DNA from 4 places in the Brachybacterium sacelli genome. Region 4 is predicted to be linked to each of the others. Evidence: predicted binding sites of a transcription regulator. Region 4 holds the regulator's gene; each other region holds the start of a gene.
What was found. Region 4 encodes LexA, which represses DNA repair genes until DNA is damaged. Its sites were predicted from a motif close to TCGAACANNTGTTCGA; they were not measured.

Region 1: a site for LexA is predicted at 2,059-2,074, ahead of JOF43_RS20135 (HNH endonuclease signature motif containing protein). Genes of this name have one in related genera too.
Region 2: a site for LexA is predicted at 5,525-5,540, ahead of JOF43_RS09495 (13E12 repeat family protein). Genes of this name have one in related genera too.
Region 3: a site for LexA is predicted at 5,877-5,892, ahead of JOF43_RS01330 (Rv2578c family radical SAM protein). Genes of this name have one in related genera too.

What each region holds. Positions count from the first base shown of each region.
Region 1 is NZ_JAGIOD010000002.1:1,252,805-1,260,265, reverse strand. It holds gene JOF43_RS20145 (formate/nitrite transporter family protein) at 1-507, opposite strand, end outside; gene JOF43_RS20140 (NYN domain-containing protein) at 655-1,623, opposite strand; gene JOF43_RS20135 (HNH endonuclease signature motif containing protein) at 2,113-3,675, shown strand; gene JOF43_RS20130 (cupin domain-containing protein) at 3,680-4,021, opposite strand; gene JOF43_RS20125 (large conductance mechanosensitive channel protein MscL) at 4,120-4,593, shown strand; gene JOF43_RS20120 (LysR family transcriptional regulator) at 4,502-5,410, opposite strand; gene JOF43_RS20115 (YeiH family protein) at 5,482-6,495, shown strand; gene JOF43_RS20110 (TOBE domain-containing protein) at 6,537-6,941, shown strand; gene modA (molybdate ABC transporter substrate-binding protein) at 6,938-7,461, shown strand, end outside.
Region 2 is NZ_JAGIOD010000001.1:2,116,396-2,123,856, reverse strand. It holds gene JOF43_RS09515 (AAA family ATPase) at 1-231, shown strand, start outside; gene JOF43_RS09510 (DUF58 domain-containing protein) at 228-1,565, shown strand; gene JOF43_RS09505 (hypothetical protein) at 1,565-2,113, shown strand; gene JOF43_RS09500 (sulfatase family protein) at 2,148-3,722, opposite strand; gene JOF43_RS09495 (13E12 repeat family protein) at 3,807-5,486, opposite strand; partial or broken gene JOF43_RS09490 (IS256 family transposase) at 5,703-5,906, opposite strand; gene msrA (peptide-methionine (S)-S-oxide reductase MsrA) at 6,030-6,725, shown strand; gene JOF43_RS09480 (aminoglycoside phosphotransferase family protein) at 6,789-7,461, opposite strand, start outside.
Region 3 is NZ_JAGIOD010000001.1:324,089-331,549, reverse strand. It holds gene JOF43_RS01355 (LLM class flavin-dependent oxidoreductase) at 1-356, opposite strand, end outside; gene JOF43_RS01350 (S9 family peptidase) at 726-2,807, shown strand; gene JOF43_RS01345 (hypothetical protein) at 2,829-3,893, opposite strand; gene JOF43_RS01340 (OsmC family protein) at 3,993-4,514, opposite strand; gene JOF43_RS01335 (hypothetical protein) at 4,659-5,780, opposite strand; gene JOF43_RS01330 (Rv2578c family radical SAM protein) at 5,901-6,953, shown strand; tRNA gene JOF43_RS01325 (tRNA-Ser) at 7,128-7,212, opposite strand; gene JOF43_RS01320 (flavin reductase family protein) at 7,420-7,461, opposite strand, start outside.
Region 4 is NZ_JAGIOD010000001.1:2,360,066-2,367,526, reverse strand. It holds gene JOF43_RS10655 (HelD family protein) at 1-433, shown strand, start outside; gene nrdR (transcriptional regulator NrdR) at 592-1,053, opposite strand; gene JOF43_RS10645 (LysM peptidoglycan-binding domain-containing protein) at 1,082-1,477, opposite strand; gene lexA (transcriptional repressor LexA) at 1,648-2,343, shown strand; gene JOF43_RS10635 (ATP-dependent DNA helicase) at 2,395-4,425, opposite strand; gene hflX (GTPase HflX) at 4,461-6,035, opposite strand; gene JOF43_RS10625 (class I SAM-dependent methyltransferase) at 6,171-6,785, shown strand; gene dapF (diaminopimelate epimerase) at 6,802-7,461, opposite strand, start outside.

The DNA.
Region 1 (7,461 bases), on a different contig from region 4:
CACGGCGCGCAGGAACAGGGTGAGCATCCCGCCGGCGCCGTGCTCGGCGTAGCCGACGGTGCGGCCGTGCCCGATCTCGCGGAGGGAGAGCCCGACGGCGCCGGGCTCGGTGCTGAAGCCGTAGGTGAAGCAGATCGCCATCACCACGGCGACGGTGACCGCCCCGAGCAGGTTCCCGAGGAACACCAGCGCCCACAGCCGCAGGATGCCTCGCACGCTCGCGCCCGGCCGACGGGCGATCAGCGCCAGCGGCGCCAGGGTGAACACGCCGGTGAGCAGGTCGTAGCCGAGCAGGTACAGCAGGATGAAGCCGATCGGGAAGAGCACGGCGCCCAGGAGCGCCTCGCCGGTCTGGACGGTGACGGTGATCGCGAAGGCCGCCCCGAGGGTGAGCAGGGCCCCGCCCATCGCGGCGCGGAGCACCGTGTCCCGGGTGGACAGGCCGAGCTTGCTGGAGCCGGCGTCGATCATCCGCCCGACAAGGTCCGCGGGCTTGACGTAGGACATGGGCACTCCTGGGGTCTTGGGGATCCGGCCGGCCCCGCGATCCGGCTGCGGGAGCGACGCCAACCTAGAGTGGGCGCCCGGGATCCCCGAGGCCACGGAGCCGCCGTGACCTTCCTGTGACCTGACGTCTCAGGACTGGGCGGTGGGTCAGTCCGTCGGCCGCACCAGCCGGTCGTGACCCGATTCCTCCAGCTCCGCGATGTCGGAGTGGGCCTTGAGGAACTCGGAGAAGGTGCGATAGCCCAGGGCCTTCTCGCTGAAGGAGGGGTCCATGCGGCGCATGTGGGACTTCACGGCGGAGCTGTGCAGCCATTCGCTGTCTCCGCGCCCGCCGAGCTGCAGGGCGCGCTGAAGCAGTCGAGTGGCCGCCTCCCCCGGGTCCTCGGTCACCTCGTAGGTCGCCTCCTCCGCCTCCCCTGCCTCCCCTGCCCCCTCGGTCCCGGCGACGTCCGCGTCGGCGGCGCCGCCCCCGGGCGACGGCTCACCGCCGGTCGAGCGCGACCCGGCACCCCGGCCTCGCCGGGTGCGGGTCGCGGCGGGCGGCGCGGGACGCTCGATGCCGGGAAGGTTGTCGTAGGACTCGAACTCGTCGCAGGCCGCGGCCAGGGATCTCGCGGTCGACCCTGCCACGCCCATGCCGATCACGTACCGGCCCAGACGCCGGCAGCGCTGGGCGAGGGGCACGTAGTCGGAGTCTCCGGCGACGATCACCACGTGGGTGAGATCGGGGATGCGGAACATGTCCTCGACGGTGTCGACGGCGAGGCGGATGTCCGCCCCGTTCTTCGCGTAGGCGGCGGCCGGGAAGAGCTGCACCAGGTCGACGGCGCGGGCGACCAGCTGGGAACGGTACTCGGCGTTGACGGAGGCGGACCAGTCTGCGTACGCGCGGGTGAGCATGAGGGATCCGAAGGAGGCGGCGTAGTCGATGATCGCACCGACGTCGACGGTTGCGGCGGCGAGGCGCTCGGCGACCTCGGGGCCGGCCGGGTCCTCGGCGATCTTCTGGCGGTCACGGCTGTAGGCGTTGCGTCCGTGGACCCGGTCGTACCAGGACATGACGATGTTGTCGAAGTCGAGGTAGACGGCGACGCGGGGATCGGTGGGTTCTGCCATGGGGCCAGTCTGCCCCCTGGGCGGCGCCGGGGCAGGAGGAGCAGGGTCGTGGCGCGGCGAGGCGGGTGGGGGCGGCCGGCGGTTCCGGACGCGGGGTCGACAACCGCTGACACGGGGCCTGAGGATTCTTCACGCCTTTCGTCGCACGCTGCCGCGAATCCATGGCATCACGCGCCACTGACATTCGAGAATTGCACATCAGCGGAGCGCCAGACGTGCATCCAGAGCGGACATCGGCTTCCCACGCACTCGCACTCGCCCGCGATGTCAATGCCGGCCTCGCAATGTGTGGACAGCACACCCCTGCGGAGGAAGCATTCACCATTCCTCACCACACGTCATCTTTCCACATTGTGTGGATACCGTCGGGGAACTTGCTCCGAGTTTTGCACATCTCTCCCGTCTTGGGTTTCCTCCGTGTAGGATCGACGCATATCGAACACACATACGGGGGCGCGCGGCGCTCGGGATCATGAGGGGGTGAGAGGCATGAGCGCGATCGCATGCGGCACGGCGTCGGAGGGTGATGACCCGCAGGAGGACTTCGACCCCTCGGATCTCGCGTTCCTCGCCTCGCTCCCCCGGCGCCTGCGGCAGGTCACCGCCCGCACGCCCTTGACCCGCGAGGGCCTCCCCGATCGTGGTGAGAGCAGCGAGGATCCCCGACTCAGCGCGGCCGCACAGCTCGTATGGGATGCGGAGAAGGACAGCGCCCGCGCCCTGGCCTCGCGGTACCGCGCTGTGGCAGCGCTCCACGACTGCGAGGCCGACGGCGAGGAGCCGGCCGACGAGGACGATCTCGACACCCGCCGGGCGGCTCTCGCCCTACGCGTCACCGACGGCGTCGCCGCCTGGGAGCTGCGCAGCGCGCACCAGGCCGTCGACCAGTTCCCCCGCACTCTCGGGCTTCTGGAGTCCGGCCACTTCCCCTCCTGGTGGTTCACGCGGATGCTGCGCGCGGCGCAGAAGCTGAGTGACGACTCCCGGCGACAGATCGACCTCGCGATCGCGGCGTGGTCCACCGATATCACCGCCGAACGCTTCGTCAGCCTGCTCAACGCTCTCGTCCAGCTCAGGGCGCTCCGGGAGAAGGAAGCGGAGCAGGAGCCCGCCGAGCCCGTGCGGACGGTCGAGCTCGCCCCCGATACGGCCGAGGGGATCGGGACGATCACGTTCCGCGGACCGATCCCGGAGATCCTGGCCTTCTGGAAGCGGCTCGACGAGTCCGCCCATGCAGTCCAGGCCGCGCAGCGCAAGGCACTGCGCGAGGGCACCGAGATCCCGTTCGACCTCGAAGAGACCGTCAGCCGCACCGGACGGCCCGTCCCGCTCGACCGCCTGCGCTACGCCCTGCAGTTCGATTCCTCCTTCGACACCGACGGCGTGCAGGTTCCCGTCGAGCGGTTCCGCCTCAACCTGACGGTGCCCGCCCTGACCCTGCTCGGCGCCTCGGACGCGCCCGGCATGGTCGAGGGCAGCACGCCCATCCCGCCGCGGATGGCGCGCTCCCTGGCCGGGGCGGCGACCACCTGGTACCGCGTTCTCACGGATCCCGGCACCGGAGCCTTCCTGCCCTGCCCGGCCGAGAAGTACCATCCGGACAAGGCGATGCTCGAGCACCTGCGGCTGCGCAACTCCACCTGCGCCGTCCCCGGCTGCACGCGTTCCACCTCCTGGGCCTCGGAGGGCGACCACATCGAGGAGTACGACCACGCCGATCCCACCCGCGGCGGCCTCACGGAGATCGAGAACCTGCACCTGCTGTGCTGGCAGCACCACCTCGAGAAGACCCTGGGGCTGCTCGACCCCGCCCGCCTGGTGAGAAACGGCTCCGGACCGGGCCGCACCCGGTGGAGCATCGGCTCCCACGACCAGGTGATCACCACCGACGACGTCGATGTCGCCACCCGCATCGCGGTGCGCCAGCTCGAGCGCATCTGGGAACTCCACGAGCGCCGGAAGAACGCCCGCCGGCCGCTCCCACCACCCGAGGAACCTCCCACTGATACGCAGGAAGTTCCGCCGACGCCGGACGATCCGCCGCCCTTCTGACGGGTCAGCTCGCGCCCTGGATCCTCAGCGACTGGCGGCGCCGGTGCACGGTGAGGTACTCCAGCCCCTGCTCCCCCGCCCGGAAGCCGCGCGTGGTGCGACGGGGCAGAAGGGCGACGTCCCCCGGCCGAAGAGGTTCCTCGCAGTCCACGGTCACCAGCGTCCCGCCTCCGCGGACCACATGGATCAAGGTGTCCACCTCGGCGCCGACATGGGGCTCGATGATGCCCTGCGCAGGAAGGCGGATCAGATTCGAGTCGAGTTCCCGATCCGACTCAGCGATCGACCAGACGGCGCCGCGGCGCGGTTCCTCGGGCTGATCGGAGGTATTGGTCAGGACAGGCATGTCGTCGGCTCCCGGTTCTCGATGTCGCCTCTGAACGTACCTGCTTCGCGACAGCGGGCCGATGCGAGCCCCTCCGGTCGCTCCATAGTGTCGAGATCATGACCCAGAAGCCTCTGCCCGTCCTCGGCCTCATCGGACTCGCCCTGCTGGGCGTGCCCCGCGTGGTCCTCCACGACCTCGACCTCCTCCACGAGGGCACCGGGGTCAACGCCGCCTTCGTCGTCGTCCCGCTGCTGGCCTGGATCGGCATCGTGCTCTGGTGCCGTCCGCCACGCCCCTTCCTGACCCTCCTGGCGGTCGGGGCGGTCCACGGGGTCCTGCTCGCCGTGACCCATCAGCTGCTGTGGAATCTCTCCTTCGCCGGATCACCGCCGCAGCTCGGCGGGAACGTCGCTGACCTCGCCCCTGCCGTGCAGGCGGTGATCATCCGCTCCTTCGCCGTGGTCTCGAGCCTGGTCACGGGCATCCTCCTCGGGGCTCTCACAGGGTTGGCCGCATGGGCGCTGTCGCCACGGCGACGAGATCCGCAGCCGGCCCGGAGAGCCGACGCGGGCCCTTCCACACCGCCGTGAGCGGACGGCGCAGGGTCGCGCCGGCCAGGGGCACCCGATGCAGCTGCCCGGTCTCCAGGAGGGACCGGACCGCCAGCATGCTCAGCACGGCGGGACCGGCGCCGGAGGCGACCGCGACCCGCACCGCCGCGTTGCTGCTCAGCTCCTGCACAGGTGGGGTCGAGGTGGCCGACGGGGCCAGCTCCTCGAAGGCGTCCCGCGTCCCCGAGCCACCCTCGCGCACCACCAGCGGCGTCGCGGCCAGCTCCTCGAGCCCGACCGGCTCCTGGCGGAGCGCCCAGGGATGATGCGGGGCGACCACCACCACGAGCTCGTCCTCGCGCAGATCGTACGCGTGCACCCAGCGCGGCACGTGCGGGGTCTCGATGAAGCCGAGCTGCAGCTGCCCGCTGCGGATCTCCTCGAGGACCTGCGTGGAGTTCAGCACCCGCAGATCCACCCTCACCCGCGGGCTGGTGCGGCGCAGCTCGGTGAGCCACGCCGGCATGAGGTGCTCGGCGATCGTCATGCTCGCCCCGACATGCAGCTCGAGCGTGTCGTCGTCGCGGCTGTGCCTCAGCCAGCCCGTGAATCCCTCCGCGGCCTCGAGCAGCTCGCGGGCGTGGGCGGCGTAGAGCAGTCCCGCCGATGTGGGGCGGGCACCCCGTGGGCTGCGGTCCAGCAGCGGCTTCCCCGCCTGGGCCTCGAGCTGGGCGACCATGCGACTCGCGTTCGGCTGGTACATGCCCAGGCGGCGCGCCCCGGCGCCGAGCCCGCCCTCGTCGACCACGGCGACGAAAAGGGCGAGAGCCTGCAGGTTCGGGAGCTGGTCAGTCATATCCGAATGATATGTCCTGATCGACAAGTGCCGTCTACCGGTCCGGATGCCTCGGTGACACGGTGCATCACATGGCCCAGACCCTCACCACCGCCGCTCCCCCGGCCCGTCGCACCCTCGCGCCCGGACTGCTGCTGTGCCTCGCCGTCGCCGTCGCGGCGCAGCTGGTCGCCCCCTTCCTCCCCGGCGTCAGCGCGCTGATCCTCGCGATCGTGGCCGGGATCGTCGTCGCCAACACCGTGCAGCTTCCGTCGTCCGTCACCGCCGGAAAGGTCTTCTCGGCGAAGAAGCTGCTGCGAGCGGGCATCGTGCTGCTGGGCCTGCAGCTCGTCCTCGGCGACATCCTCGCGCTCGGCGTCCCGATGCTCCTGGTCGTGGCGGCGATCGTCGCCGGCGGCATCCTCGGCACCGTCGCCCTGGGCCGCCTGCTGGGGGTTGCGCCGCGGCTCAGTCTTCTCATCGCCTGCGGCTTCTCGATCTGCGGCGCCGCCGCGGTGGCCGCCGCCGCCGGGGTCACGGACCCGGAGGACGAGCACGAGGAGGACACCGTCACGGCGGTGGCCCTCGTCGTGCTGTGCGGAACGGCGATGATCGCTCTGCTCCCCGCGGCCTCGGCCCTGCTGGGCCTGGCCCCGGGCACCGCCGGACTCTGGGCGGGCGGCTCGATCCACGAGATCGCGCAGGTGGTCGCCGCCGGCGGTGTGCTCGGCGGCGGGGCGCTCGCCGTCGCGGTCGTCGTCAAGCTCGCCCGGATCCTCATGCTCGCCCCCGTGATGGCGGTGCTCAGCACCCGCGAGCGCCGCCGCGGGGGCGCGGAGGGGGCGCGTCCGCCGCTCGTGCCGTTGTTCGTCCTCGGGTTCCTCGCGATGGTGCTGATGCGCTCGTTCCTGCCGCTGCCGGACCTCGTGGTGGACGCCGGTGCGGTGCTGCAGACGACCCTCCTCGGGGCAGCCATGTTCGCCCTCGGGACCGGGGTGAGGCTCCGTGCGCTGCTGCGGGTCGGGGCTCGGCCCTTCGCCCTCGCCACCGCGTCCACTCTCCTGGTGGCCGCCCTCGCGCTCCTGGGAGTGCTGCTGGTGGCCTGACTCGCCGCTTGCCCCGCATCTGCGCCTCTATAGTGGTTTTCATGACGCAGATACGGGTTCGGGATGCGGCGACCTTCCTCGGAGTCAGTGATGACACCGTGCGCCGTTGGATCGAGAAGGGGACGCTCGAGGCGACGGCCGACGCGGCCGGACGCACCGTGCTGGAAGGGGTGGAGGTCGCGCGGATGGCGCGCGAGCTCGCGGTCACCCCGGAATCGGCGAGCACCTCGCGGACCTCGGCCCGCAACCGCTTCGTCGGCCTCGTGACCGAGGTCGTGACGGACACGGTCATGGCGCAGGTCGAGCTCCAGTGCGGACCCTTCCGCGTGGTCTCCCTGATGAGCAGCGAGGCGGCCCGGGAGCTCGGCCTCGAACCGGGCACCGTCGCCAGCGCCTTCGTCAAGGCGACCCAGGTGGTCATCGAGACGGACAGGACGGGCTCATGAGGGACCGGCTCGCCGCGGGCCTCGCCGCTTTCGCCCTGCTCGGCGCCGCGGGCTGCTCCGGGCCTCCGGCGGACTCCGAGACCCTCCTCGTGTTCGCGGCCGCCTCACTGCAGGAACCCTTCGAGGAGCTCGGCGAGCAGTTCGAGGCCTCCCACGAGGGGGTCGACGTCCAGTTCAACTTCGCCGGTTCCTCCACCCTGGTCGGGCAGATCCAGCAGGGCGCCCCGGCCGACGTCTTCGCCTCGGCGGACACCGCGAACATGGACAAGCTGGTCGACGCGGAGCTGCAGGGCGCCGAACCCGTGGACTTCGCGACCAACACGCTGATGATCGCCGTGCCGCCGGGGAATCCCGCCGGGGTCAGCGACCTCGCCTCGCTCACCGAGGACGACCTCGACCTCGTCGTCTGCGCCCCCGAGGTGCCGTGCGGCGCGGCCACGGAGACCGTCGAGAGGTCCGCAGGCCTCACGTTCGCCCCCGTCAGCGAGGAACAGTCGGTCACCGACGTCCTGAGCAAGGT
Region 2 (7,461 bases), 240 kb from region 4:
GCCCTGATCACCTGCGCGCGGGCGCTCGCCCTCATCCGAGGCCGCGGCTATGTGGTGCCCGAGGACGTCAAGTCCCTCGCGCATCCGGCGCTTGATCACCGCGTGACGGTCAAGCCTGAGCTCTGGCTGCAGAACGCCTCCGGGTCCGGCGTCGTCGATTCCGTGCTGGACCAGGTCCCGGTGCCGGCCGCCGCGGACGCCGCGCAGTCCCCGTCGGGCGCCCCGGCGTGAGCTCCTCCCCGGACCAGCAGCGGTCGGCGCCGACGGCCCCCACCGCGGCCCTGGTGCGTGCGGCGGTGATCGGCTGCGCCGCCCTCGCCCTGGCGGTGCTGACGGGGCGGCCGCTGATCATTCTGGCCGGGCTGCCGCTGCTGATGTGGACGCTGGTCGCCGTCGCCCGCCGCGTGGCGCGCGGCGAGGAGCACGGTTCGCCCTCACCTGCCGTGGTCTCCAACCGGCGCTCCCTCGAGGAGGGCGGCACCGCAGCCGTCTCGGTCACCACTGCGCCGGGTGTGCTCACGGCGGCCACGATCCCGCTGCAGCCCCATTCGCGCTTCTCGCCCCGGCACGGCTCCGCGGCGGGCGACGGGACACTGCGGCTGCGCGTCAGTGCCCAGCGCTGGGGCCGGATCCGGGTGGGTCCCGTGCATGTGCTGGTCGCCGACTCCCTCGGGGCGTTCCGGGCCCAGCACCGGCTGCCTCCGCTGGACGTGCAGGTGGTGCCGTCCTCGACGGTGCTGGAGGCGCCCGTCGAGGTGCCGACTCCGATCGGTGTCAGCGGCGTGCACCTCTCGCGTCGGCGCGGTGACGGCACCGCGCTGTCGGAAGTGCGGGCGTTCCGGCCCGGCGACCGGCTGCACCGCATCAACTGGCGCGTCTCGAACCGCACAGGGGTGCTGCACACCAATGCGACCTTCACCGAGCAGGACACCGACGTCCTCCTCGTCACCGACACCATCGCCGACGTCGCCGCGGCCCCGTGGAGCGGCGAGGACGCTCCCACCAGCCTGGACATGACGATCCGGGCGACCTCCGCCGTGGCCCGGCACTACCTGACCGCCGGGGACCGGGTCTCCGTGTTCGACATCGGGCACCTGATCGGCCCCATCCCGCCCGGCACCGGCCCGCGCCAGCTGCGCGTGCTCACCGACGCCCTCTCCCGGGCCACGCGGGAGGACGGTCGCGCCCGGCCCGCCCGCCGGCTGCGCACGATCCGGCCCGGCACACTCACCGTGGTGTGCTCCCCGCTGCTGCACGCCGAGTCCGTCACGCAGATAGGAGCGCTGGTGGCGCACGGGGCCGACGTCATCGTCGTGGACACCCTCCCGCCGAGCATCGGTGACGTGTCCGTGCTGAACGGGAAGCCACTGCGCCTGGAGGGCAAGGTCTCGGACCGTTTCTGGCCGGAGGCGTGGGCCATGCGCCGGATGCTGCGGCAGACGACCGTGCGGGAGCTGCGCGAGTCCGGGGTGCCGGTGACGCCCTGGGAGGGCCCCTCCTCGCTGGCGCCGGTGCTGCTGTCGCTGTCGGCCGCGCGGTCCGCGCCGCGGATGCGGAGGTCCTGATGCGACTGGGAAGTCTGGTCGACCCGATCGCGGGACGGCTGCTGGAGCTGCAGAAGGTCAGCGGCACGCAGTGGCTGCTGCGCCTGCTGGGCGCGGCCGCGACGCTGCTCGCCCTGTCCGTGACACTGCCGGGCGGTCTGGTACAGAATTTCGGTGCCGTGTTCGTGCTGCTGGCCGTCGCGATCTCGGTGTGCGTGCAGATGTTCCGTCCGGACAGCGATGTGGGGCTGCTGGCACCGGCGGTGATCCTCCTGGTCCTCGCCGGGCAGGGTGACCTGACCGCCCTGCGCGCCGCGGTGGTGGGGCTGGCACTGCTGGTGTCCCATTCCGCGTACGCCCTGGCCGCCACGATCCCGGTGCACGGAGTGTTCGAGCGCTCGGCGTGGCGGCTCAGCGGGCGCGGGCTGCTCATGGTGCTCGCGGCCAGCATCGTGGCGGGCCTGCTCGTCGTGGTGCTCTCGGGGATCCGGTTCGGGCCGTGGATGCTGGTCGTCGGCGCCCTCGCCGCGCTCGCGCTGTTCTACACGGTGCTTCCGCGGGCCCGGTGAGGGCGGCGCGGGCCCCGTGGAAGCGCGGCGCCCTTCACCGCCCCCAGTGCGGGCGCGGCGTCTGCGGCCCCTCGTAGGGCAGGTCCCCCACCTCGGTCTGCAGCTGGGCGAGGCGCCGCTCGAGGTTCGCGCGAGTCGCGGCATGGGCGGGGTCGTCTGCGATGTTGGTGAGCTCGGCAGGGTCGGCGGCCAGGTCGTACATCTCCCATTCCGGCTCCCGGAGTGCGTCGGAGGATCCGGGTGCCCCCATGCCGTCACCGTAGTAGTGGATCAACTTGTGGGTCTCGGTGCGGATGCCGTAATGGGCCGGCGCATCGTGGGAGGGGTCCTCGTGCTCCCAGTAGCGGTAGTACATGGCGTCGGGCCAGGACTCGCGGGTGGCGTCGTCCGCCGTCCCGTCCAGCAAGGGGAGCAGGCTGCGTCCCTGCTGGTCCGGGAGCGATGCCTCCGGGTCGAGGCCGCAGGCATCGAGCAGCGTGGCGGCCAGGTCGACGTTGGTGGCGAGCTCGTCGACGACGGATCCGGGAGCGATCTGCGCCGGCCAGCGCACCATCATCGGCATCTGCAGGGACTGGTCGAACATGAGTCGCTTGTCGAACCAGCCGTGGTCGCCGAGGAAGAAGCCCTGGTCGGAGGTGTACACCACGATCGTGTTCTCGGCGAGCCCGCGTGATTCGAGGTCGGCGAGAACCCGGCCGGTGGAGTCGTCGATCGCCTGGATGGTCTGGAGATAGTCGCGCATGTACAGCTGGTAGTTGCGGCGGGTGCGCGCCTCGCGGCGCTCCTCGCCCACGAGCTCGGGCGGCAGCGGCTGCTTGAGATCGTCCTCGGTGAGGTCGTCTGCGATGCTCATGCGCACGTCACGGACGGCGCGGCTCATGGTCGAGTGGTCGTCGAACAGGGTGTCCGGCTCGGGGATCGATCCGAGCGGGTACAGATCCGAGTGCCGGGGATGGGGGATCCAGTTGCGGTGGGGGGCCTTGTGGTGCAGCAGCAGGCAGAACGGGGCGTCGGGGTCCTTGTCCTGGGTGCGCTCGAGCCAGCCCAGTGCGAGGTCGGTGACGGTGTCTGTCGCGTAGCCGGGAACCGCCTCGTCCACGCGGTCTCCGGCGGCGTCGATCCCGTACATGACCGGGTCGTTGTACTCGCCCTGACCACGGTAGATCCGCCACTCGTCGAAGCCCTGCGGGTCGTTGCGCGTCTCGTGGCCGAGGTGCCACTTGCCGAACAGCGCGGTGCGGTATCCGCACTCGTGCAGGACCTGCGGGAACGTCCGCACCCGGTAGTCGAAGCCGGAGTAGATCGTGGCCGCCCCGTTCACGTGCGAGTAGGTGCCCGACAGGATCGTGGCGCGGCTCGGGGTGCAGATCGAGTTGGTGCAGTACAACGAGTCGAGCCGGACGCCCTGCGCGGCGATCCGGTCGAGGTTCGGCGTGGAGTTGAGCCGGCCCGAGTAGGTGCTGATCGCGTGGGCGGCGTGATCATCGGTGAGGATGAAGACGATGTTGGGGCGAGCCCCGCCGGCCCCCTCCGTGCTGGTGCTCGAGCGTGATCGCTCGGCGGCTCCGGGGGCATTGCTGCTGTCGTGCGGGATCGTCGTCGGCTCCATCGAGCCATTCTGTCATCGTCCCCGCGTACGACGGCGAGCCGATGCTCTGCCCCGGCACCCGTGGGGGCTTTCGTGCCCCTGGAGTCAGCCGGCCCGAGGCAGCGCGTCGCCGGGTTGGTCGTCATCGGACGGAGGCGAAGCGGACGGAGGCGAAGCGGGCGAGTTCGAAGCGGGCGGATGCGAGGGTGGACGCAGCGCGGGCGTGGTCGAGGTGTACCGGTGCCCGGTCGGGGTGGTGATCGTCAGGGTGCTCGCGGCTCCGTCGCCCCCGGCCTCCGAGGCGGTCTCCCAGCCGGGGATCTCCTTGACCAGGTTGAAGCGCTGGCAGTGCCCGATCCCGTTGCGAGTCGTCGTCTCGCCACCCTCGGCATGACGAGTGACGTGGTCGATGTCGTGGATGGCCGCGTCGCACCAGGGCGTGCGGCAGCGCTGATCCCTCAGCAGGATGAATCGGCGGATCGAGCCTCGGAACAGGCGCCGGCGCGGGTCGGCGGCGACCAGTTCCCCGGTGCGAGGATCGGTGTACAAGCGCCGGATCCATCGCGCGGCGTACGTGAGGTCCCGTGACGTGGGGCCCGAGGAGCCCGGTGGGCCCTCAGGGCGGGAACGTTCTTCCTGCGATGACGGAGTCGCCGTCGGCTCCTGCGGAGCTTGGTCGACCGCAGACGACACCCGATGAGCTCGGTCTGAGGACTCACCGCGGTCGACGCTCTCGGCATCGTCAGCGTACGACGGGCCCTCGCCCGCTCGGTCGCGGTGCTCGTGCTCAGGGCCGGTCAGGTCGGTGGCACTCGAGGCAGCGCTAGCCTGGTCGGTGGCAGCGGTACTCGGTTCAGGGGAGTTCCAGTGCGAGGCCGTCCGGATGCCTGCGCGGGTGGAGACGACTCCCAGAGCGATGTCGCGGGCGAGCCGGCCAGGGATCGGGTGACCGTCCATCCACGCCGTCTGATCGTCATCGTTCAGCAGCGTCGTGTCCGTCATCAGCAGGTTGACCTCGACCGGGATCTCATCGACCGTCGCGGCTCCGGTGACCCGCTCGACGAGGGTGTCGGCCATGATCTGTCCCTTGTTCCGCGCGTCACCGGAGCTCTTCGCCGACTTCGACGCCTCGGTCAAAGCCTTGAAGGTGGAGACACCCTCCTTCGTGGGCAGGACGGCGCGGAAGATCGACATGCCGTCCGGTGCCGGCCGCAACGAGGCGCGACGACCGGCCACCGCGCGCTTGGCCCGGACCACCGCGGCGACGGGGTCGAGCTCCTGAGCACGCGCTCGCGCGACCTGCCCGCTTCTCGTGGCGGTGAGCTTCGGGAGTCTCGTCTCCAGCTCCGCATCGATCAGCGCACGGTCCTCGTCATGGAGCACGACCACGTTCTTGGCGACTTCGTGCGCCGCCCATTCACTGATCTCACCGCGCTCGAGCAGACCGATGGTGCGCGGCAGGCTCTCGACGAGGACCCGATGCAGCGCCACCTGGTCGGAAGCCTGCTTCGGAGTGATGCGACGAGCGAGCCCGATCTGGTCGGCGACGCCACGACCCCGTAGTGCGCGCGCGACACCCTGGCGCCGCTGCAGCTCGACCTGCGAGTCCCGGAACGCGATCTCGGCGCGAGCCTGGGCGGCGCTGATCGCCCCCTTCATCCGCTCGAGTGCTCCGATGGAGTCGATCAGCTCCGCATCGGTGACACCCCGGAGGTCACCGCCACGGGGCGCGCGCTCACAGGCCCTGGCCAGGGAGGCGGTCCACTCCTGCAGTGCGGTCGCCATGGTCGCCTCCTCGTCATGTCCCGGGGCGATGCCCCTCGTCGAGCCTCTGTTCGTGCGTTCCCTTCCAGGGTCGTCCACGGCCAGGGGCGCGGCTATCCATCACGCGACGATGGGGATGAAGGGGCTGTGTGGAGGAAGGTCGGATCGATGTCTTCTCGGGGCATGGACCGCCGGAAAGCCCGCGGGCCTGTCAATTTGTTTGTGTAAGCGGGGTGGTCACAGGTAGGGGTTGATTCGGTCGGGGTAGGCCGCGGCGAGTTGGGCGAGGGCTTGATTCCAGTTCGTGACGATCTGGCCCTCGACGAGTCGGCCCTGGGCTTTGCGCTGGCCGGCGGGCTTGCCGTGGTCCCGAGCGCGTTCGGCAGCGCGTTTGTCTTCGATGTTGCAGATCGCTAGCCAGAGCAGCTTCACCGCCGCGTCGCCCTGCTCGTGCTGACCCCCACTCCTGCAATCCCCGCGCCTGCTATTCCCCCGCGCCGGCGCCTCGTGAGAAGCCTCCCTGCGCCCTCCCCTGTGGCAGCCGCCAGGACTAGCGTGTGCTTCATGTGGCAGATGATGGATCTCCTGTACGCGCACAAGAAGGACATGGTCGCGCCGGAGGACGCCCTGCCCGGCCGAGACCGCTACCCCTATCCCCTCGAGCGCGAGCATCTCGTGCTGGGTACCGACATGCTCGGCCCCGACTCCCCCACGGACCCCCGCCCCTGGCCCGAGGGCACCGAGGAGATCATCCTGGCGGGCGGCTGCTTCTGGGGGATCGAGCGCATCGCCTGGCAGATTCCCGGTGTGCACACGACGTCCTCGGGATACGCCGGCGGCTTCACGCCGCATCCCACCTACGAGGAGGTCTTCTCCGCGCAGACCGGCCACGCCGAGGCGGTGCGCGTCATCTACTCCGGTGGGGAGGAGACCCTTCGTGCCCTGCTCACACAGTTCTGGCAGCAGCACGACCCGACCACGGCGAATCGGCAGGGCAACGACGTGGGCACCGAGTACCGAAGCGCCGTGTACTGGACGTCGGACGCCCAGGCCGAGGTGGTCCGCGATTCCGTCGCGCGCTATCAGCAGGCCCTCGACGAGGCAGGTCGCGGCCGCATCACCACCGAGCTGAGCGCGCTGGCCGAGGCCGGTGACGGTGTCTACTACACCGCCGAGCCCGTGCACCAGCAGTACCTGCACGCCCAGCCCGGCGGTTACTGCAACCACGGTTTCAACGGCGTGGCCTGCTCCCTGGGCTGACCGCTCGGCTGGTCGCTCGCCTGGTCCCTCGCCTGATCGACCGGCCGCTCCCGGCCCAGCCCCTCACGTCAGCACCCGTGCCGCCGTGCGCAGCCACGCCTCGCTCTCCTCGGCGTATCCGAGACGGCCCAGGTGTATCCCGGTGGTGACGCGCTCCAGATGCGCCCAGGCCGCGATCCGCTCCGGTTCCAGCTCGAGCCGCCGGGCGAGTCGGCCGACGAGCTCCGTGTGCCACCGCCTGCCGGCCCCCGCACCCTCGGCCCGCTCGAGGTCGTCGATCCACTGCTGGTGGTCGCGCAGGACGACCCCGGCGTCGTACTCGGGCTCGCACCGGAATCCGTCCGGGTCGATCAGTACCTGGGCCCCCTCCCGCGCCAGGGCGTTCGAGGCATGCGGATCACCATGGACCACCACCTGGCGAGGGGCCGGGGAGGCCGCCAGCGAGAGCGCCAGCTCCCGGGCACGGCTGAGGACCGCGCCGTGGCGTGAGGAGGCGACCTGGTCGGGCGCAGCCTCGACGAGCTCGAGCAGAGATCGCGCCTTCTGATCCGGGGCGAAGGACGCCCCCACCTCCAGCGGCAGCTCCCAGGCCTGTTCGAGCAGCCCGGCGAGTACGTCGGTCTGGGCGACGGGATCAGGTGTCGTCTCCGCCAGCGTGGGTCCGAGGCGTTCCAGCAGCATCGCGCCCCGCGCGGGATCGTGGTCCAGCAGCCGTACGTAGCCGTGCCCCTCGGCC
Region 3 (7,461 bases), 2.0 Mb from region 4:
TAGACCGGGCCGGTGTTGCCGCGGCCCATCACCAGATCCACGCGACCACCGGTGAGGTGCTGCAGCATCGCGTAGTCCTCGGCGATCTTCACCGGGTCGTTGGTCGTGATCAGCGTGGTCGCGGTCGAGAGGATGAGGTCCTTCGTCTGCGCGCCGACGTAGGCCAGCGTGGTGGTGGGGGAGGGGGTCACGAAGGGCGGGTTGTGGTGCTCGCCGATCGCGAACACGTCCAGGCCGACCTCTTCGGCGAGCTTCGCCTGGGCCACCATGGAGCGCAGGCGCTCGTTCTCGGTGGGGATCCTGCCGGTGGTGGGGTCCGGCGTGATGTCGGCGATGGTGAAGATTCCGAACTGCATGATCGCTCCTAGCGGTGGGTCTCGGCGACCGGGAGGGAGGCGGTGGAGCCGGTGCCCCTGCCTGGCAGGAGCGGTGCTCGCGCCGCCGTCCCGGAAGATAGTTCAAAACTAAACTAGATGGTGGGCGAGTGCAAGTCCGCGGTGATCCCCGTCGCCCCGTGGGTCACCGGCTGGTCGGGTCCACCGCGCCGGGCTGGGGTCGTGCGTGACCCAAGCTCGCACTGGGGGACGCGCCGGGTTTCGTGCGGGGCTGCTCATGCCTGGTCCCGGGTCGGCCCGGAACTCGCGTCGGGTCCTTCGGCCGACGCGATCCCCTCCGCCCGGAGAAACCCCTGCGCCTCCAGGGCGATGGTGACAGGATGGTGCGCCATGACACGCGAGAGCATCGAAGCCCTGTTGGACGCGTCCCGGCTCGCCGGGCTCGAGACCACCGACGGGGGCAGGATCCTCGCGAAGGTGGCATCGCCGAACGCGAAGGGCACCGCGTACCGCACCGCACTGGTGGAGATCGACGGCGACCGTCTGCTGCCGCTGACCCGCGGCGACGCCTCGATCGGTGCGGTCGCCGCCGCCGAGGACGGCATCACATACTTCACCGCGCAGCGCGTGGGCGAGGACGGGACCGAGGCCGATGACGCCCAGCTGTGGGCCCTGCCCCCGCGCGGCGAGGCCCGCGAGCTCGCCGCCCGCCCCGGCGGCTTCGGCGCCCTGCACCTGGCGGGCGGGCACCTCGTCGCCGAACTCGAGGTGCACTCCCAAGCCCGGGACGAGCCCGAGCATGCACGCCTGACGAAGCAGCGGGAGGAGGCGAAGGTGACCGCCGCCCTCCATGACGGCTTCCCCACCCGCCGCTGGGACCACGATCTCGGCCCCTCCCGCCCGGTGCTCGCCCTGGCCGCTTTGCCCGCAGATCTCTCCTGGGCCGAGGCGACCGCCGACGCCGGCTCCAAGGGTCCCGCCGACACCGGCTCCACGGGCTCGGCCGATAGCGATGGCGACACCTCTGAGGACTCCCCGCACACGCAGGTGCTGCACTTCCGCCACGTGACCATGCCGCCCGGGCGCCTCGAGGACTGGACGGTCGATCGCGACGGCGCCCGCGCCCTGGTGGCCATGGCCGACTCCCGCGGCGAGCTCCTCGGCCCGCCGGACCTCTACCTGATCGATCTGCTCGGGGCGCAGCCCCCGCGACTGCTGCGCGAGGCCACGGCAGAGCTCGAGTTCGGGCCCGGGGAGTTCAGCCCCGACGGCACCCGAGCTCTGATCGGACGTCACCGCACCTGGACCCAGGAGGCGAGCCTCTCCGCGACCTCTGAGATCCTCGATCTGGCCAGTGGACATTCCACGCCCGTGTGGCCGGAGCTCGACCACTGGGTCGCCCCCGTCTGGCTCGACGACACCACGCTGATCGCGACCAGCGACGACCATGGGCGCGGCGCGGTGTGGATCGGCGGGGTCGAGGATCGGGCGCCGCGGCGACTCGCCGGCGGCCCCGAGCAGGAGCTCGACTTCTCCGCCGCCTCGGTGGCCAGGGCAGCGGTGATCGCCACGGCTTCCGGGATCAGCGTGGCACCGTATCCGGTGCGGATCGACCCGGCCACCGGGGAGGTCCACGAGCTGCCGAACCCGGCCGACGCCGTCGCCCAGGTGGGCACTCTCACCGAGGTCACCGCGACGGCGGAAGACGGCACCGCACTGCGGGCCTGGCTGCGGCTGCCCGAGGGTGAGGGGCCGCACCCACTGGTCGTCTTCGCCCACGGCGGCCCCTGGGGATCGTGGAACGCCTGGACCTACCGCTGGAACCCGGGTCCCTTCGCCGCCGCCGGCTACGCGGTGCTGCTGCCCGACCCGGCCATCTCCACCGGCTACGGCCAGGCGATGATCGATCGCGGCCAGCACGAGCTGGGCGGCGCCCCGTTCACCGACATCATGGCGCTGACCGATGCCACCGTGGGACGCGAGGACATCGATGCCGAGCGCACCGCCTTCGCCGGCGGGTCCTACGGCGGCTACATGGCCAACTGGGTGGCCGGGCACACCGGCGACCGCTTCCGCTGCATCGTCACCCACGCCTCGCTCTGGGACACCGAGACGATGGGGCACACCACCGACAACGCCGGCTGGGACCGGCCGATGCGGAAGCAGAACTCGCGCTACGACCCCAAGGGCTCCGTGGCCGACATCGTCGTGCCGATGCTGGTCATCCACGGTGACAAGGACTATCGCGTGCCGATCGCGCAGGGCCACGCCCTCTGGTACGACCTGCACGAGTTCTCCGCGACCCCGCGCGACGCCGACGGCCGCACCCGGCACCGCTTCCTGTACTTCCCCGACGAGGGGCACTGGATCCAGGGCCGGGGGAACGCGCAGGTGTGGTACGAGACCTTCCTCGCCTTCCTCGATGAGCACGTGCGCGGCGGGAGCTGGGAGCGTCCCGCGACGCTGGGCTGAGCCGGCTCCGGGTCGGTCCGCTCAGGCCACCAGGTCGGCGGGGGCCTCCCAGGTGTTGCAGGCACCCAAGTCACCCGCGGACTCGAAACCGGCCCGGATCCAGTGCACGCGGGAGGCCGGGGCGATCCCGTCGGCCTCCCAGGTCGACTCGTCCATGAGCACGGCGCGCAGGGCCTTGGTGGGCTCGACCGCTGTCGGCACCTGCATCGAGGCGGCGGACCCCAGGCACAGGTTCTGCAGCGAGTAGCGGCGCGTGGCCTCCTTGTACGCCTCGGACTCCTGCCCGTCGGCCTCCTGTTCCTCGATCCCGTTGAGCATGGACACGTAGTAGACGCCCACCGAACTGTTCCACTCGACCGCCGGCATCTCGGAGGTGGCCAGATCCCAGAGATAGGCGCCAGGAATGTTCTGGGCGTCGCTGATCTCGGCACCGACCCCGCTACCGGCGGGCCAGTAGAGCGCACCGTCGATATTGCACATCAGCGGGGAGTGCGGGGAGAAGCTCCCGCGGTCACAGCTCGCTTCGGCCGGGACCTCCGGGGGCGTGTAGACCTGGATGGACGGGTTGCTCCACGGCAGTCCGCGATCCGAGCTCGCGATGGACCAGATCGAGTGCAGACAGTCGCCGCCGGCATCGAGGACGGCCTGGATCTCCTCCGGACTCTGCGTTCCCGCCGGGGTCTCGGGCAGCTCGCAGCTGCCGACCGTGGGCAGGGTCCCGCGGGTCAGCGGGTTGTCGGCGAGAACTCCCTGGAGATCCTCGACGGTCCCGGGCAGCTCGTCGTAGGGAAGCACGACCTCGAAGCTGGGGGTCTCCTCGGCGGGACCGGGCTGTTCATCGGTCGGCACCTCGTTCCCGCTCCTCTCGGCGTCGGTCGGAGTCCGGCTGGTGGCCACCGTGGGCTCGTCGTCCTCGCCGTTGCGGGTGAGGATCAAGGCGGTGAGCCCGCCGCCGACCGTGATCACGAGCACCGCGACGCAGCCGAGCGCCACCATGATCAGCGTCCAGGGCTGCTTCCAGGAAGGGCCGGGACGCCTCTGGTTGCCCTGCCCGGGCCCGTTCCCCAACGCCCCTGCACCCGACATGTGCTCCCCTTCACAGTTCGCCCTCTTCCCCGCAGGATATCCGGGCGGGTCCCCACCGCGAAGGGTTCCGGCGAGGTGGCGCGGACCGGCCGGCTCCGTTCAGCCTCGGTCCTGCGGCATCACCAGCTCGACCTGCATCGCACCCTGGCCGCTCAGCAGCTTCGAGACGGGGCAGCGGGCGTGCGCGGCCTCGGCGAGCTGGCGGGCCTCCCCGGGAGCCATCTGCTCGATCGTGACCAGTGCCCGTGGGGTGAAACGGAAGCCGCCGGCCGGATCGCGGTGCAGCTCGACCTCGACGCTCACCTGGCTCTCGTGCGGCAGGCCGCGCTCGGTCAGGACCACTCGCAGCGTCTCGCCGAGGCAGGTGCTCCAGGCCATGGCCAGGAACTGCTCGGGGTTGAAGCCGTGCGCCGGCGCGGAAGGGGCTCCGGTGGGGAGTACGACCTCGGGCGAGGACGCGGCGTCCTCGCGTCGCTCTGTGGTCCCGGCGGGCGAGATCTCGAGCGTCGCGGGTCCGTCGTGGATGCGCACGTGGCCGGACGTGCCGTCGGCGTTGTCGACGTGGGCGGTGTAGAGCGCACGGGAGGCGGTCGGTGTCGAGGAATCGGAAGTGCTCGCCATCGCCCCAGGCTAGATCTTGTGCGTGCGCCCTGCGGGACCGTGCATCCGTCGGCCCACGAGGGGCCCGACTGCCGGGCGCCGTCGACAGGTCACCTCATCGGCGGGGCCCCGAGGTCCCCGATCCCGACGGGAGCTGCCGCAGGATCACGCGACCTGGTCCGCCGGCGCGTTCCAGGTGTTGCAGGCGCTGAGGTCGCCGCCGGATTCCATCCCGGCTCGCAACCACAGCACGAGGGAGGCGGGGTCGAATTCCTCCGTCTCGCTCCAGGTCGACTCCGTCAGCAGTCCTTCACGCATCGCCGGCGCCGGCTGTGCGGCGCTGGGCTGCTGCATCGCCGACGCTGCCGCGATGCAGCGGAACTGCAGGCGGTAGCGGCGTAGCGCCTCCGCGTTGCGTTCGTCGCCGGTGAGCTGATCGTTCAGGGCCTCGTAATAGGCGCCCAGGGAACTGTTCCAGCTCACGGTGGTCATGTAGAGGAAGGACAGGTCCCAGAGGTACGCGCCGGGCACAGCCGCGTCGTCGGAGCGGGAGGCGCCGGAACCGTAGCCGACGGGCCAATAGATCGTGCCGTCGAGGTTGCACACCCGCGGGTAGTCCTTCTCGAAGGTGTCCTTCTCGCAGCCCGCCGACTCCGGGATGTCGGGCCAGGAGTAGACCTGGACCGAGGGTTTGTCCCAGGGCAGTGCGCGATCAGAGCTGGCCCCGGCCCACACCTGGTTCAGGCAGTCGCCCGCCGAGGTGAGCACTGCCTGGACCTCCTCCGGCGTCTGCTTCGTCGCGGGAGTCGCGGGCAGCTCGCAGGAGGTGACGTCGGGCAGCGTGCCTTCGGTCAGCGGGTTGTCGGCCATGATCGCCCACAGGTCCTCGGCATCCCCGGGCGGGGTGTCGATCGGCGAGATGACCTCGAAGTCCGTGCCCTCGGAACCGCTCGCCGTCGGACTCTCGGCATCGCTCGGTCCGGTCGACGGGCTCCCCGAGGCGGTGGGGTCCTCGTCGCCCCCTCGCGTGAGTGCGAGGTAGGTCAGGCCGCCGCCCACGACCAGCACGAGCAGACCGACGCAGCCGAGCGCGACGGCGATCAGGGCCCAGGGACGCTTCGGAGTGGGAGGTCGGGCGGGGGAGCCGGTTGGCGGCGGGCCGTACTGGCCTGATGGCGTCGGGCCTCCTCGGCCGTTCGGGCCGACGGGGCCCTGCGGTCCGCCGTGCCGCGGATCCCGCTGGCCGGGTTGGCCGTGGTGCGGTCCACCTGTTCCCGAGCTCGACATCTGGATCCCCTCGCGTCGGCGCCTCCTGTGGCCACGGCAGGATACCGGCGCACGCCGCCGCAGGGGAGGGGGTGGGGTGCCTCGCTTGACACGACCTCGAACGTGCGTTCGAATGGCGGTATGCGATGGAGCGGGCAGATGGTCGGATCCGAACAGCGCACGCAGGCGCTGCTGGGCATGTCGGGGCTCGTGCGCAGCGTACGCACGCCGGAGTTCCAGGGCGTCACCTTCCACGAGGTCACGGCCAAGTCGGCGCTCAACCACGTCCCGGCCTCGAGCTCCATGCCCTTCGAGTGGACGGTCAACCCCTATCGCGGTTGCTCGCACGCCTGCGTCTACTGCTTCGCGCGCAGCACCCACCGCTACCTCGACCTGGACGCCGGGGCGGACTTCGACCAGCAGGTCGTCGTCAAGGTCAATGTCGCCGACGTGCTGCGGGCAGAGCTCGCCAAGCGCTCCTGGCAAGGTGATCTCGTCGCACTGGGCACCAACACCGATCCCTACCAGCGGGCCGAGGGTCGCTACCGGCTGATGCCGGGGATCATCTCCGCCCTCGCCGACAGCGGCACCCCGCTGTCGATCCTCACCAAGGGCACCCTGCTGCGCCGCGATCTGCCCCAGCTGCAGGAGGCGGCCGAGCGCGTCCCCGTCGACCTCTCGATGTCCATCGCCGTCTTCGACGACCAGCTGCAGAAGACCGTCGAACCCGGAACCCCGACCACCGCCGCACGCCTCGCCACCGTGCGTGCCGCGGCCGACGCCGGATTCCGCGTGACGGTGTTCCTGATGCCGATCATGCCGTGGCTGACGGACTCCGACGCCCAACTCGACGAGGCGCTCGCCCGGATCGCCGAGGCCGGCGCCGCCCACGTCGTCTACGGGGCCCTGCACCTGCGCCCGGGCGCCAAGGAATGGTTCCTGGAGTGGATCGAACGGGAGCACCCCGAGCTCGTCACCGGATACCGCCGCTTCTACGAACACGCCTCCTACGCGCCGGCCGGATACCGCAAGAACCTCGCCCGGCGTATGCGCCCGCTGCTGCGCCGGCACGGCCTGGACTCCCGCGAGGACGAGGACCAGCCGGAGCAGCGGCGTCAGGCGAGCGAGACCGCTCGTCGGGCCCGCGCGGCACCGGACGCGCTCGACCTCACGCCGCAGCCTGCGCTGTTCTGACCCGGGGAAGTGCCTCGGTGCGTGGGTGAGCGGATCCGCAACGGAGTCGGCGCCGTGCGCAGTGGGAGCCGTCGGCGGCGTACGTGAGCCTCCGGCACCCTCGACGGCGCACCCACGCAGAAAAGCCGGAGCCGCGCCATCGTTCGTGAACGATGACGCGGCTCCGGTCTTCGGCGGAGGATAGGGGATTTGAACCCCTGAGGGCGTGAACCCAACACGCGTTCCAGGCGTGCGCCATAGGCCGCTAGGCGAATCCTCCAGCGCTCGTAAGAGCAGGCATCAGCGTACCCGACGCCCTGGAGTGGTGCGAACCGAGCGGATGCAGGTCACACTCGGCCGGTCACGTCTCCAACTCGGCGAGATCGACGAGTCGCAGGTCGTAGCGGTCGGACCCGAATGCTGCGCGGAGCGGCATCTCGTGGGAGGAGCCGACGACGAACAGCACCCGGCCCCCGGGGCCGGCCGCTCAGATCTCGTACTCGAGGAGCTGGTGGTAGGTGCGGTTGCG
Region 4 (7,461 bases):
GGCGCATCGGCTGCCGGTCACCGAGGTCAGCTCGGTGCGAGAGGGCGACCGCGATCCGCTCATCGAACGGGCCGGGCCGACCGAGCTCGCCGAGCGCACGGCCGAGGCCGTCGCTGCCGCGTACGCGGACAATGTCGGGCGGCTGGCCGTGATCACGATCGCCGAGCGCGTCGAGGCGGTCCTGGCGCAGCTGCACCGTCGCGAGGACGTGCCACGGGCGGGCGCCGGATCCTCCGGCGTGGACGACGAGGTCGCCGTCATGACTGCGCAGGAGGCGAAGGGGCTGGAGTTCGACGGCGTGATCGTCCTCGAACCGGCCGAGCTGCTCGAGGACCACGGCGCCGGCGATCTCTACGTGGCGATGACCAGGACGACCCATCATCTCGGCGTGGTCCATTCCCGCGATCTGCCCGAGGGGATCGCGCCCTCCTGAGACAGGGATCGGCGGCCGCGGCTTCCCCTCCGCGACCGCCGATCGGTCGTGCACTGCGTGAGTGCACGAGGGATATCTTATGCACAGCCGACGGCCCCTTCGAACCGATCTGTGAAGAATCCCGGAAACTATGGTCCTTTAGCCGGAATGCCCGACTCTCAGGCGCGGGCGGACGCCGACTCTGCCCGCAGTCGGGCGATCTCGCTCTCGAAGTCCTCGAGCGAGTCGAAGTCCTGGTAGACGCTCGCGAACCGGAGGTAGGCGACCAGGTCGAGCTCCTGCAGCGGTTGGAGGATCGACAGGCCCACCTGGTGGGCGTCGACCTCCGCCTGGCCGCTGGCGCGGATGGTCTCCTCGACCCGCTGGGCGAGCAGCGCCAGCTCGTCGTCGCTCACGGGACGCCCCTGACACGCCTTGCGCACGCCGGAGATCACCTTCGTCCGACTGAACGGTTCACTGACCCCGGAGCGCTTGAGCACGGACAGGGAGGCCGTCTCGGAGGTCGAGAAGCGCCGCGAGCAGTTCGGGCACTGGCGACGGCGCCGGATGGTCGCGCCGTCGTCGGACGTGCGCGAATCCACGACCCGGGAGTCAGGATGGCGGCAGAACGGGCAGTGCATCCGGTCAGGATACCGGCACGCCCCACGGTCAGCGCGCGAGGGCCTCCACGGCCGGCAGCTCGATCTGCTGACCGGCCGTGACCCGACCGGTGGGCAGCTGGTTGAGACTGCGCACCGCCGCGACGTACTCCTGCTCGCTCATCTGCGCGGGGGCGAACTGCTCGGCATAGCCCCACAGGGTGTCGCCCGCCTCGACCGTCACGGTCACGGGATGCTCCGGTTCGGAACCCGCGAGCGCGGTGGGCACGTCGAGCACCAGCAGCAGCGTGCCGGCGACGAGCAGACCGAGCAGGAATGCGACCAGAGTCAGCAGGGCGCGGCCCCGCCGGGTGGGCTCGAGTCGAACATCCGCTCGAGACGGCTGCGCATCGCGCTGGTCGTGGTGCTGCGGGAAAGGAAGGACCGGGGCGGTTTCCGTAGGCATGTCCGAACTCCTGTTCGATCGAATCTTTGTGCGACTGTAGCCGGAGGGCGGCGCGACACGCAAGAGGAATCTCGAACACCTGTTTGGCATCGGGTGCGCGCCGCCCTAGGCTGGGCGACAGGACAACGGAACCGCGAGGGTCCGACAGACGAAGCCAGGAGGCCCGCACGATGACGCCGAGCACCCCCCAGCCGATCCGGTCGCGGGGCGACGCCCCGGCCGATCCCGCCACCGCGGGACTCACCCGTCGCCAGCGCCTCGTCCTCGAGACCATCAACGATGCGATCGCCGATCACGGGTACCCGCCCACGATGCGGGAGATCGGTGACGCGGTGGGGCTGACCTCCTCGTCCTCGGTCTCGCACCAGCTCCAGGCGCTCGAGCGCAAGGGCTTCCTGCGCCGGGATCCGAAGCGTCCGCGGGCCATGGAGGTCGTGATGCCCGAGGACGACGGCGCCCCCGCGCCCGTGCCGGTGCCCGACATCGCCCCCGAATCCGTCACCGTGCCCGTGGTCGGCCGCATCGCGGCCGGGGTGCCGATCACCGCCGAGGAGCAGGTCGAGGACGTCTTCACCCTCCCCTCGCGTCTGGTCGGCGACGGGAACCTCTTCCTGCTGCAGGTCGTCGGCGACTCGATGATCGACGCGGCCATCTGCGACGGCGACTGGGTCGTGGTGCGCAGTCAGCAGGCGGCCGAGAAGGGCGAGATCGTCGCGGCCATGATCGACGGGGAGGCCACGGTGAAGACCTTCGTCCAGCGCGATGACCACGTGTGGCTCATGCCCCACAACCCCGCCTTCGCGCCCATCCTGGGCGACCACGCCGAGATCCTCGGCAAGGTCGTCGCGGTGCTGCGCGCGGTCTGACGCGTCACCGCGCCGCCGGGTCCCGCGCTCAGTTCCTCGGGCACGTGCGCCTCACGCCTCGGCGAGGCGGCGCAGGGCACCGAGGGCGACCTCGGGATCCGCCGTCGGCCACAGAGGCGGCATCGCCTCCCGCAGGAAGCCCCCGTACCGGGCGGTGGCCAGGCGCGGGTCGAGCACGGCGACCATGCCACGGTCCTCGTCGGTGCGGATCAGGCGGCCCGCCCCCTGCGCCAGCAGCAGGGCGGCGTGCTGCGCGGAGACCGCCATGAAGCCGTTGCCGCCGCGACGGCCGATCCGCTCCTGGCGGGCGGAGGTCAGCGGGTCATCGGGCCGCGGGAACGGGATCCGGTCGATGGTGACCAGGCGCAGGGAGCGACCCGAGACGTCCACCCCCTGCCACAGCGTGAGGGTTCCGAACAGGGAGGCATCCTCGTCATCGCGGAACTTCCGCACCAGGTTCGCCATCGAGTCCTCGCCCTGGACCTCGATCGTGAGGTCGAGACGCGCCCGCACGTGCTCGGCGGCGAGCTCCGCCCCGCGCCGCGAGGAGAACAGGCACAGCGCGCCACCGCGGGAGGCCTCCACGAGATCGGTGAGATGGTCGAGCATCGCCGGCGAGGGCCCGTCCCGGCCGGGCTGCGGGAGATGGCGGGCCATGTAGAGAATCCCCTGGCGGGGGTAGGCGAAGGGGCTGCCCACGTCGAGACCGGCCCAGGCGCCGGCATCGTCTCCCGGCGGCACCTGGTCCTCGCCCGTCCGATCGGCCCGGGCCAGCCCCACCTCGCCCGCCGCGGGTTCGAAATGGCCCCCGAGGGCGAGAGTCGCCGAGGTGAGCACGGCGGTGCGGTCCTCGAGGATCGCACCGCGCATCGCCGCGGCGACGCTGAGCGGGGCCACCTGGATGCTGGAGCGCCCGGTGGCCTGCGAGTGCGAGACGGAGACCACGTCGTCCTCCCCCGGCGCCGTGAGCCGTTCGCAGACGTCGATGATCTCCTGCAGGTTAGCCCGGACCGTCTTGCGGGTGCCGGCGGTGGCCGCGGAGCCGTCCTCGCCGGCGTCCTTCGCGTCGGAGTGGGCGGTTCGCGCCTGTACGCGCAGCTGCCCGATGGCATCGGCGAGGCGCTCGGGCAGGTCGCCGAGCACTCGGCCGTCCGGCGCGAGCTCGAGGGACTCGCGCAGCTCTTCGGAGGCGTCGTCCAGGGCGATCGCCGCGACCCCCAGGCTGCGCAGCTCGCGCACGGTCCCGCGCAGCATCCCCGGGGTGAGGACCTCGGTGACGGCGCCGGTGACGCGTCCGGTGAGGTCGTGCGCCTCGTCGAAGACCACGACGTCGTGGTCCGGGATGATGCCGTGTGAGTCGAAGGCGTCGATGGCCAGAAGGGCGTGGTTGGTCACCACGATGTCGACCTCGCGCGCGATCTCCCGACTGCGCTCGGCGAAGCAGGACTCCACCATCGGACAGGTGCCCCCCAGGCACTGGGATCCGGTGACGGAGACCTGCCGCCAGGCGCGGTCGGCGACGGGGTCCTCGAGGGAGTCGCGGTCGCCGCTTTCGGTCTCCTCCGCCCATTCGCGCAGGCGACGCACCTGGTCCCCCAGGCGTTCACTGCCGCCGCGGGCGGGATCGGCTGCGGCCTCGGCGAACAGCGCCCCGGGATCGATGTCCACCGGGTAACCGCCGTCGAGCTTGTGGCGGCAGAGGTAGTTCGCCCGCCCCTTGAGCAGCGCGAAGGTGGGCGTGCGCGGAAGGTGCGGGGCGAGGGATTCCACCAGGCGCGGCAGGTCCTTGCGCACGATCTGTGTCTGCAGCGCGATCGTGGCGGTGGAGATCACCACGGGCCGACGGCTGACCAGGGCGTGGCGCAGCGCGGGCACCAGGTACCCGAGCGACTTCCCGGTGCCGGTGCCGGCCTGCACGAGCAGGTGACGACCACCGGACATGGCCGTCTCCACCGCTTCGGCCATGGCCTGCTGGCCCGGCCGTCGGGTGCCGCCGATCGCCGAGACCGCCGCGTCCATGAGGGTCGACAGCTGGATGTCGGCGGCCCCCGGGGCGGCCTGGTGAGCGGTGGCGGTGGTCATCGGCTCAGAATATCCGCGCCGTCGCCCCCGCCTAGTCAGGCCGCGCCGTGCAGCTCTGCGGCGAGCGCCTCATCCACGCGGGCATGCAGATGCGTGCCCTCCATGACGTGCTCCTCGGTGATGACCTCGCCGGTGGTGTGCACCCGGGAGACCAGGTCGCCGCGGGAGTAGGGCACCACCAAGTCGATCTCGACCGCGGGCCGCGGCAGGCGCTCCGCGATCAGCTCGCGCAGCTCCTCGACGCCCATGCCCGTGCGGGCGGAGACGACCGCCGACTCCCCGACCTGGCTGCGCAGGCGCGCGAGGGTCTCGGGCTCGGCGAGGTCCGCCTTGTTGAGCACGACGATCTCGGGGACGTCGAAGCCCTCGAGCTCGCCGAGCACGGTGCGCACGGCGAGGATCTGTCCCTCGGGATCAGGATGCGAGGCATCGACCACATGCAGCAGCAGGTCGGCGTCCCCGACCTCCTCGAGGGTGGAGCGGAAGGCCTCCACCAGCTGGGTGGGCAGGTGCCGCACGAAACCGACGGTATCGGCATAGGTGAACTCGCGGCCGTCGGGGGTCTGCGAGCGGCGCACCGTCGGATCGAGGGTCGCGAACAGCGCGTTCTCGACCAGCACGCCGGCACCGGTGAGGCGGTTCAGCAGCGAGGACTTGCCCGCGTTGGTGTACCCGGCGATCGCGACCGCGGGCACCCGGTTGCGCTTGCGATCGGCGCGCTGGGCGTCTCGGCCCGGGGTCATCGCCGTGATCTCGCGGCGCAGCTTGGCCATGCGGTCGCGGATGCGGCGGCGGTCCAGCTCGATCTTGGTCTCACCGGGTCCGCGCGAGCCCATCCCTGCCCCGCCGGCGGCGACCCGGCCGCCGGCCTGTCGCGACATCGACTCGCCCCAGCCGCGCAGCCGCGGCAGCAGGTACTCCAGCTGCGCGAGCTCCACCTGGGCCTTGCCCTCGCGGGACTTGGCGTGCTGGGCGAAGATGTCCAGGATCAGCGCGGTGCGGTCGATGACCTTCACCTTGACGATGTCCTCGAGCGCGCGGCGCTGGCCGGGGCCCAGCTCGCCGTCGGCGATCACGGTGTCGGCGCCGTGCTCGGCGACGACCTCCGCGAGCTCTGCCGCCTTGCCCTTTCCCAGGAACGTGGCGGGATCGGGATGCGCGCGGCGCTGGAGCACACCGGCGAGCACCTGGGAGCCAGCGGTCTCGGCGAGCGCCGCGAGCTCGTGCAGGCTGGTCTCCGCCTGGGCGGTGTCGCCCGAGGTGTACAGGCCGGCGAGCACGACGTTCTCCAGGCGGAGCTGGCGGTACTCGACCTCGGTGACGTCCTCGAGCTCGGTGGACAGCCCCGCCACGCGGCGCAGAGCCTGGCGGTCGGCCAGGTCGTACTGCGCACCGTCGGAGTCGGAGCCGTAGGTGACGGCGGCGACCGAGTCGTCCCCGCGGGCGAGGATCCGCTCGGTCAGCGGGTCCCGTCGACGGGAGGTCGGGGCGGCATCTGCGGGCCGGGCACCGTCGGTGCTGTCGGTGTGCGCCGCGGCCCCGGTTCCTCCCGTGGTGGTCCCGTCGACGTCGGCGTCGGAGTCGGGTTCGGGATGGAAGGCGATGGGCACGATCGGGGCACTCCTTGCGTCGGGGACGAGCGGTTCCTCCACAATCCCACGCCGGGCCCCGGTGGTCGAGTGATTTTGCGCTGGGCGGAGCCGGCGGCGGGGCGGAGGCGACGGTGGGGTCCGTATCCTGCTGAGGTGGACGAGCACTACTTCACCCCTTCCCCGGCGACCGAGGACCGGCGCTTCCCGCTGTCGGTGCGATTGGCAGAGCGCGATCTCGAGCTGACCTCGAGCGCGTCGGTCTTCAGCGGGCACGGACTGGACAAGGCCACCTCCGTGCTGCTGGGGCGGCTCGATGTGCTCACCGAGCCGCCCGCGGGCGGTCGGATCCTGGACCTGGGCTGCGGCTGGGGGCCCATCGCCCTGACCGCGGCGCTCGTGCACCCCGAGGCGGAGGTGTGGGCGGTCGACGTCAGTGCACGGGCCCGGGCGCTGACCGTCGAGAACGCGGCGCGGGCCGGCGTCGCGAACGTGCACGTGGCGGCGCCCGAGGAGGTGCCCGGGGACCTGGAGTTCGAGGCGATCTGGTCGAATCCGCCGATCCGGATCGGCAAGCCGGCCCTGCACGACCTGCTGCTGCGCTGGACGGCGCAGCTGTCACCACAGGGCACCGCGGCCCTGGTGGTGGGGAAGAATCTCGGAGCGGATCCGCTGGCCCGCTGGCTCGGCGAGCAGCTTCCGGACCGGGAAGTGGCCAAGGTGGCCAGCGCCAAGGGCTTCCGCGTGCTGGAGGTCGGGCCCAGGCGCTGAGGCCGGGCGGTCTCGGTCAGGCGAGCAGGACGCCGTCGGCCACGAGCTCGGCCGGACCCGTCAGGGTCACGTCTCCGCCGTCGGTCCAGCCCACCTCCAGCGTGCCGCCGGGCACCTCGACGGTCCAGGGGCGGCCGGTCCGGTCGCCGGCGCGCTCTGCCGCGGCCACCGCGACGGCCGCGACGCCCGTCCCGCAGGAGCGGGTCTCGCCCACGCCGCGCTCGAGCACCCGCATCGCCACGTGACGGTCCCCCCGGGTGGTGACCAGCTCGAGGTTGGTGCCTCCGGCAGGCTCCGGGTCGAGGACGGGTCGGTGCAGCAGGTCGAGCTCCTCGAGCACCAGCTCCGGCGGCAGGAAGGCGACGGCGTGGGGGTTGCCCATGTCGACGTCGGCGGCCTCGAGCACGGTCCCGGCGATCTCGACGGTACGGGCGGCGGGTGTGAGACGGCCGGCCCCCATCCCCACGCGCACCGACCAGGGTGCTCCCTCGGTCGCGGGACGCTCGAGGACCTCGACGGTGCGCACGCCGGCCCGGGTCCAGATCGCGAAGCGGTCCTCCTCCACATGCCCGGCGCGCTGCAGGTGCGCGGCGAGCACCCGCACCCCGTTGCCGCACATCTCGGCGACGGAGCCGTCGGCGTTGCGGTAGTCCATGAACCATTCGGGAGCGTCCGG